Regions from separate parts of the Streptomyces ambofaciens ATCC 23877 genome, predicted to be linked through region 1. Evidence: riboswitches for the same ligand, from Rfam matches in the RefSeq annotation. Region 1 holds a riboswitch; each other region holds the start of a gene.
What was found. Region 1 has a riboswitch for cobalamin ahead of SAM23877_RS28525 (hypothetical protein). Riboswitches for the same ligand answer to the same signal wherever they lie in the genome.
Positions count from the first base shown of each region.

Region 1 (2,193 bases):
CAGGAGTTCGCCGCGACCGTGGTGGACTGGACTGGATCGGTCGCGTCTGGCCTCCGCGGAAGTCGACGACCCTCGTCCGGTCGGGGCCGGGGCATGCCGTCGGCGAGACGGTCCCTGAACGCCGCTGCAGCCCCGAGCTCCTCGGCCCGGGGCTGCACTGACCTCGTTCGATCCGTACTGACCTCGTTCGTTTCCCTGTTACGGAGACGTCGGCAGCAGTCTCACGAAGGTCGAGTCCTAGAAGAAGTGCTTGCGTCCACCGACCGCGCGGCCGGTCGCACCCAGGATCCACAGGATGGCGCCAACCAGAATGAGGATGCCGCCGATCGTCGTCAGCAGACCCATACCGACAAGCAGGCCGATGATCAGTAGAATAAGTCCGAGAATGATCATTTCAGAACCCCATCGTCTTTTCCGACTCAGGCGCGTAGGCGTTTATGCCTCACAAAGGCCCGAGCTTGTCTCTAGTCGGTAGATCCCGGCCTACGAATGCCAGGACCTCGGTGCGATAGCCCTAGTTCCCGGCGATACGGCGTTCACGCATCCGCTCGAAAATTCGTTCAGTACGCCGTCGCGGCGGCGTGATGGCGTACAGGTCGAGGATGTCCGGCCGGGGCGCGACGCCCGGTCCGCCGGCGCGTGCCCAGGCGGCGATGTCCTCGGTCGCGTCCGGGTCGTTGACCAGCCCCAGCCAGACGGGCCGGGCTCCGGCCGCCCGGCCCTCCGCGGAGGGCTGTACGACGATGACGTTGGCCTGGCCGCAGACGTCGAGACAGTCGGAGACGCGTACCGGTACCGCGGCGCGCAGGCGCTCGGTCTGGGCCGCGTGGTCGACGCCGGTGACTTTGGGGCTGCCGCAGCAGCAGTCGCGGCACACGACGACGCGGCACGGTACGGGGCCGGTGGCCGTCGGGGTCCTCGCGTCGTCGGGCGTGCGTCCGGTCGGCGTTGCGGGCATGCGGTGCCGTCCCTCTCTCCGGGGAGATCCGCCCCGGTGGTCCGTCGAGGAGGCGACCGCGTGAGTCTCCTGGCTCTCGGGTCGATGCCCGTCCCGGCCTTCCCACCCGCTGCCGGGCAGTGGCCTGTCGGGACGCGCTCGCCGATCACAGTGGCGGGACCGCGCCGGATTCACACCGGCTTCCTCGTTCCGCCGTCGCCTTGTCGCCGGACATCATCCCACCCCGGGACGGAGGGCCGACCTTCCGGTGCCGGCCGTCACTCCGTCTCCTGGGTGTGGGGGGCCGTCGCGGGCGGGTCCGTCGGGCGGTCCCGTCCGCCGTCACGGCCGGACACCACCACGACGACCAGCCCGACGACGACGGCTCCGGCGACGACGCGTCCACCCGCGCGCGCCCACCAGGCGGGGCGGGCCGCGCCCGCGCCGCCCTTCGGCGGGCCCAGCCGCTCGGCCCGCCGGGCAGGTCTCACCAGGCGCAGCAACAGCAGCGCGGCGACGGGGATCTGCAGCAGCCACAGGACGGTGCGCGGCCACTCCCCGTACCAGACGTTGGTCCCGTACAGCAGGGTGTGCCACACGCTCAGCACGTAGACCACGATCACGAAGCGATGCAGCCGACGCCAGGTCTTCGCTCCGATGCGGTGCCGGACGTAGAACAGCAGCCCGAGCGGAACCGCCAGGTACAGGGCACCCTGTCCGATCGGGATGGCGATCCGGCCGGTGCCGGAGTCGTACCAGCCCGGCACGAAGGAGTCCGCGAAGCCCACCCACAGCCGCTCGGCCCACCCCAGTTTCGTCTCGTAGCGCACCAGCTCCGCGGCGAACATCAGCGCGTGCGCGAACATCAGCGCCATCGTCGTCAGACTCGTGGTGCGGTGCCAGCGCTCCAGCACCTGCCGGGAGAGGGGCAGCCGGGTGTGGCCCGTCCCCGACAGCAGCAGACCGAACATGACCGTGCACCAGGCCCACAGCAGCCCCGACCAGCCGAAGGCCTGGCTGAGCAGGTACATCCAGTAGGTGCCGGCATCGTCCATGAACGGCATGATCGCGACGGTGTCCGAAGCACCCGACTCCATGCGCGCCCACAGGAACACGAACACGAGCGCCGTGACCACCACCGCCGCGGTGGCGTCGGGCAGGGCGGAGCGCAGATCGCCGCGCAGGGCGACGCGGTCCCCGGAGGGCCGTGGCCGTCCGGGCGGGACCTCCGCCCCGTCTTCGTCCGGACTCGCGTC
Region 1 covers NZ_CP012382.1:6,503,070-6,505,262, reverse strand. Annotated here, with positions in the region: gene SAM23877_RS40340 (hypothetical protein) at 238-393, opposite strand; gene SAM23877_RS28525 (hypothetical protein) at 515-958, opposite strand; cobalamin riboswitch at 1,001-1,189, opposite strand; gene SAM23877_RS28520 (ferric reductase-like transmembrane domain-containing protein) at 1,216-2,193, opposite strand, start outside.

Region 2 (2,193 bases), 1.2 Mb from region 1:
ACCGCGGACGCGGGCGACCCGGGCGTCGAGGTGGAGCTGCCGCCGGCCACGGCGGGCACCTCGCACTGACCCCCTCCCTCAGGCGGGCCGTCGGAGAAATCCGGCGGCCCGCTGTCGTACCCGTCGGGCACACTCGGGGGCATGGACTTCGTGATCCGGCGTGCCACGGCCGAGGAGTACGACACCCTCGGTGAGATCACCGCGCGCGCCTACCTGGGCGACGGCCTCCTCGACTTCGGGGAGGACGACGCCTACCTCCACGAGCTGCGCGCCGTGGCCCGACGGGCGGCCGCCGCCGAGGTGCTGGTCGCCGCATCGGACGGCGGTGTGCTCGGTGGCGTCACCTTCGTGCCCCGCGGTGGCCCGATGGCCGACATCGCCCGTCCCGGCGAGGCCGAGATACGCATGCTCGCCGTCGCCCGCGAGGCGCGCGGACGCGGCGCCGGCGAGGCGCTGGTGCGGGCCTGCGTCGACCGCGCCCGGTCCGTGCCGGGCTGCGCGCGGGTCGTGCTGTCCACCCAGCGCACCATGCACGGCGCCCACCGCCTCTACGCGCGCCTGGGTTTCACCCGCACCCCGGAGCGCGACTGGAACCCCCTGCCGAAGCTGGACGACTTCACCCTGCTCACCTATGAACTGACGCTCTGACACCCTCCCGACACGCTCACGGACACAACATCTGGGGGTGCTGGCGGTGCCCGGCACAAGATGTATGCTCGTGCTCGCTGTCGCCGCAGGGGAATCCGGTGCGAATCCGGAACTGTCCCGCAACGGTGTACTTGTGCGTGTTCGCGTCTCCACGTGTCCGCGCACGGGCTTGAGTCCGAGGACCTGCCGACAGTGCGCCCGGCCGCCTTGGCCCGGGTGCCATGACGTCCGGGCCTCGTGGAGTGGGCCGGTGGACGCGACGCCGTGTGCGCTCGTGATTCCTCCTGCCCTCCGCCAGGCCCCGTGCCGAGCGAGGGAGTGCTCCACGTGACCATCGCGCCAGCCGATCCGGCTTCAGCGACCCCGGTGACGGCGACCGGGGAACCGGACGGCCCCGGTGCCGCGCTGCTGCGGACCCTGACCGTGCTGACCGCCGACCTCCCGGGCGCCGACCCCGGCCGGGTCGCCGCCGCCGCGCTGCGCGGCCGGTCCGCCCGCGCGGACGAGGCGGAGCTGCGCGAGCTCGCCACCGAGGCGGCGGCCGGGCTCATCTCGGAGGACCCCGTCTACTCCAGGCTGGCCGCCCGTCTGCTGACCATCGGCATCCGCGCCGAGGCCGCCTCCCAGGGGGTCGCCTCCTTCACCGAGTCGGTCGCCACCGGCCACCGCGAGGGGCTGATCGCCGACCGCACGGCCGCGTTCGTACGGCTGCACGCGGACCGCCTGGACGCGCTGATCGACCCGGCCGCCGACGACCGCTTCGGCTACTTCGGGCTGCGCACCCTGCACAGCCGCTACCTGCTCCGGCACCCGATCACCCGCAAGGTGGTCGAGACGCCCCAGTACTTCATGCTGCGTGTCGCCGCCGGGCTCGCCGAGGACGACACCGCCCGCGCGGCCGACGAGGTGGCCGCCCTCTACGGGCTGATGAGCCGCCTCGACTACCTGCCCTCCTCCCCCACCCTCTTCAACTCCGGCACCCGGCACGCCCAGATGTCGTCCTGCTACCTCCTCGACTCCCCCAAGGACGAGCTGGACTCCCTCTACGACCGCCTCCACCAGGTGGCCCGCCTCTCCAAGCACGCCGGCGGCATCGGCATCGCCTACTCCCGCATCCGCTCCCGCGGCTCCCTGATCCGCGGCACCAACGGCCACTCCAACGGCATCGTCCCGTTCCTGAAGACGCTGGACGCCTCGGTCGCCGCCGTGAACCAGGGCGGCCGGCGCAAGGGTGCGGCGGCGGTCTACCTGGAGACCTGGCACGCCGACATCGAGGAGTTCCTGGAGCTGCGGGACAACACCGGCGAGGACGCCCGCCGCACCCACAACCTGAACCTCGCCCACTGGGTGCCGGACGAGTTCATGCGCCGGGTGGACGCCGACGGGCAGTGGTCCCTGTTCTCGCCCGCCGACGTGCCCGAGCTGGTCGACCTGTGGGGCGCGGAGTTCGACGCCGCGTACCGCGAGGCGGAGGCGGCCGGACTGGCCCGCAGGACCCTCCCCGCCCGCGAGCTGTACGGACGCATGATGCGCACCCTCGCGCAG
Region 2 covers NZ_CP012382.1:5,318,162-5,320,354, reverse strand. Annotated here, with positions in the region: gene mctP (monocarboxylate uptake permease MctP) at 1-69, shown strand, start outside; gene SAM23877_RS23785 (GNAT family N-acetyltransferase) at 142-648, shown strand; cobalamin riboswitch at 676-853, shown strand; gene SAM23877_RS23780 (ribonucleoside-diphosphate reductase subunit alpha) at 976-2,193, shown strand, end outside.
Region 2: it holds a riboswitch for cobalamin, as region 1 does, so the genes downstream of both, SAM23877_RS23780 (ribonucleoside-diphosphate reductase subunit alpha) here and SAM23877_RS28525 (hypothetical protein) in region 1, are expected to answer to the same signal.

Region 3 (2,193 bases), 370 kb from region 1:
GGTGCGTCCCTGGCTGGTGCGGGCCGGCGTCACGGTGGCCGTGGTCGTGGCCTACTTCCTGCTCCCTCTCGACCACCTGGGCCCGCGGCGGCCCGTACTGAGCTGGGTGCTGTTCGCCCTCGCGCTCACCGTCGTGGCCGTGCTGCTGCTCCGGCAGATCCGCCACGTGTTCACCAACCGCCCGGACTCCCGGCCCGGTGCGGTCCTCTCCCTGCTGATCGTCCTGACCGTGCACATCTTCTCGGCCACCTACTACGCCCTCGCCAAGCACGAGGGCGAGTTCGTCGGCCTCAGCACCCGCGTCGACGCCCTGTACTTCACCATCGTCACGCTGGCGACCGTCGGGTACGGCGACATCACCCCGAGCGGCCAGGCGGCCCGCATCGTGACGGTCCTCCAGATCACGTACAGCTTCGTGTTCCTGACCGCAGCCGCGACCGCCCTCGCCCAGCGGCTGCGCGACATGGTGGTCCGGCGGACGGAGCGGGACCGGCGCGGCTGACGGGCACCGGGACGCGCGTGCGCCGACGCCACCTGCGTGAACGACGCGCGTCCGAGGACTGGAGGGCGGCTTGTCACCGCCCCTTCGGGAGCACTACTGTCGCCACGCCTTGGTGAACGGGAAATCCGGTGTGATGCCGGTGCGGCCCTCGCCACTGTGAATCGGGAAGTCCGGCTCCGGCCCTCGCGGGCAGCCACTGGGTCCTAGGACCCGGGAAGGCGGAGCACGGGCGGTGGTACCCGTAAGCCAGGAGACCGGCCAAGGCGCGTCGTCCATCCACGAGGTGCTGGAGAGGGTCTGCTGAGCCATGCACATAGCCGAGGGCTTTCTGCCTCCGGCGCACGCGATCGCCTGGGGTGTCGCGTCCGCGCCGTTCGTCGTCCACGGAGTACGGTCACTCACCCGTGAGGTCAGGGAACACCCGGAGAGCACCTTGCTCCTCGGGGCGTCCGGAGCCTTCACGTTCGTGCTGTCGGCCCTGAAGCTGCCGTCCGTCACCGGGAGTTGTTCGCACCCGACCGGCACGGGGCTCGGCGCCGTCCTGTTCCGGCCGCCGATCATGGCGGTGCTGGGCACCATCACCCTGCTCTTCCAGGCGCTGCTGCTCGCGCACGGCGGGCTGACCACGCTCGGTGCCAACGTCTTCTCGATGGCGATCGCCGGTCCCTGGGCCGGCTACGCCGTCTACCGGGTGCTGCGCCGCTCCGGCGTGCCGCTGATGGTCACGGTGTTCTTCGGCGCCTTCGTCGCCGACCTGACCACCTACTGCGTCACCAGCGTCCAGCTGGCGCTCGCCTTCCCGGACCCGGGCAGCGGCTTCCTGGGCGCCCTCGGCAAGTTCGGGTCCATCTTCGCCGTCACGCAGATCCCGCTGGCGGTGAGCGAGGGCCTGCTCACGGTCGTCGTCATGCGGCTGCTGGTGCAGTCCAGCAAGGGAGAACTGACCCGGCTCGGTGTGCTGTCGAGGCCGGCCGGAGCCGACGACGGGACCGGGGCCGGCAAGGTCGCGTCCGGCGAGCAGGAGGAGGTGGTGGCCCGATGAGCCGCAACGCGAAGATCAACGCCCTGCTGCTGCTCGCCGTCGCCGCGCTCGCGGTGCTGCCGCTGGTGCTGGGGCTCGGCGATCACAAGGAGGAGCCGTTCGCCGGGGCGGACGCGGAGGCGGAGACGGCGATCACCGAGATCGAGCCGGACTACGAGCCGTGGTTCTCGCCGCTGTACGAGCCGCCGTCCGGGGAGATCGAGTCGGCGCTGTTCGCCGTGCAGGCCGCGCTCGGCGCGGGTGTGCTGGCCTACTACTTCGGGCTGCGCCGGGGCCGGCGGCAGGGCGAGGAACGGGCGGTGGCGACGGCTGGGCGGGACGCGCCCGAAGGGGACTGAGTGCTGCCGATCGACGCGGCGGCGCACAGCAGCAGGTGGCGCCGCCGGCATCCCGTGGACAAGGCCGTGCTCGGGCTCGGCCTGACCGTGCTCGCCGTCTCGCTGCCGCCCTGGCCGGGCGCGGCACTGGTGCTGGTGGCGGCGCTCGTCGTGCTGCTCGGCCCGGCGGGCGTGCCCCGGCGCCGGCTGTGGCGGGCGTACCGGGTGCCGCTGGGTTTCTGCGTGACGGGGGCGCTGCCGCTGCTGGTGCGGGTCGGGGGGCCGGACGGGTTCCTGACATGGGCGGACGGCGGGCCGGTGCGCGCCGGTGA
Region 3 covers NZ_CP012382.1:6,132,746-6,134,938, reverse strand. Annotated here, with positions in the region: gene SAM23877_RS26955 (potassium channel family protein) at 1-502, shown strand, start outside; cobalamin riboswitch at 596-779, shown strand; gene SAM23877_RS26950 (energy-coupling factor ABC transporter permease) at 810-1,544, shown strand; gene SAM23877_RS26945 (energy-coupling factor ABC transporter substrate-binding protein) at 1,541-1,882, shown strand; gene cbiQ (cobalt ECF transporter T component CbiQ) at 1,883-2,193, shown strand, end outside.
Region 3: it holds a riboswitch for cobalamin, as region 1 does, so the genes downstream of both, SAM23877_RS26950 (energy-coupling factor ABC transporter permease) here and SAM23877_RS28525 (hypothetical protein) in region 1, are expected to answer to the same signal.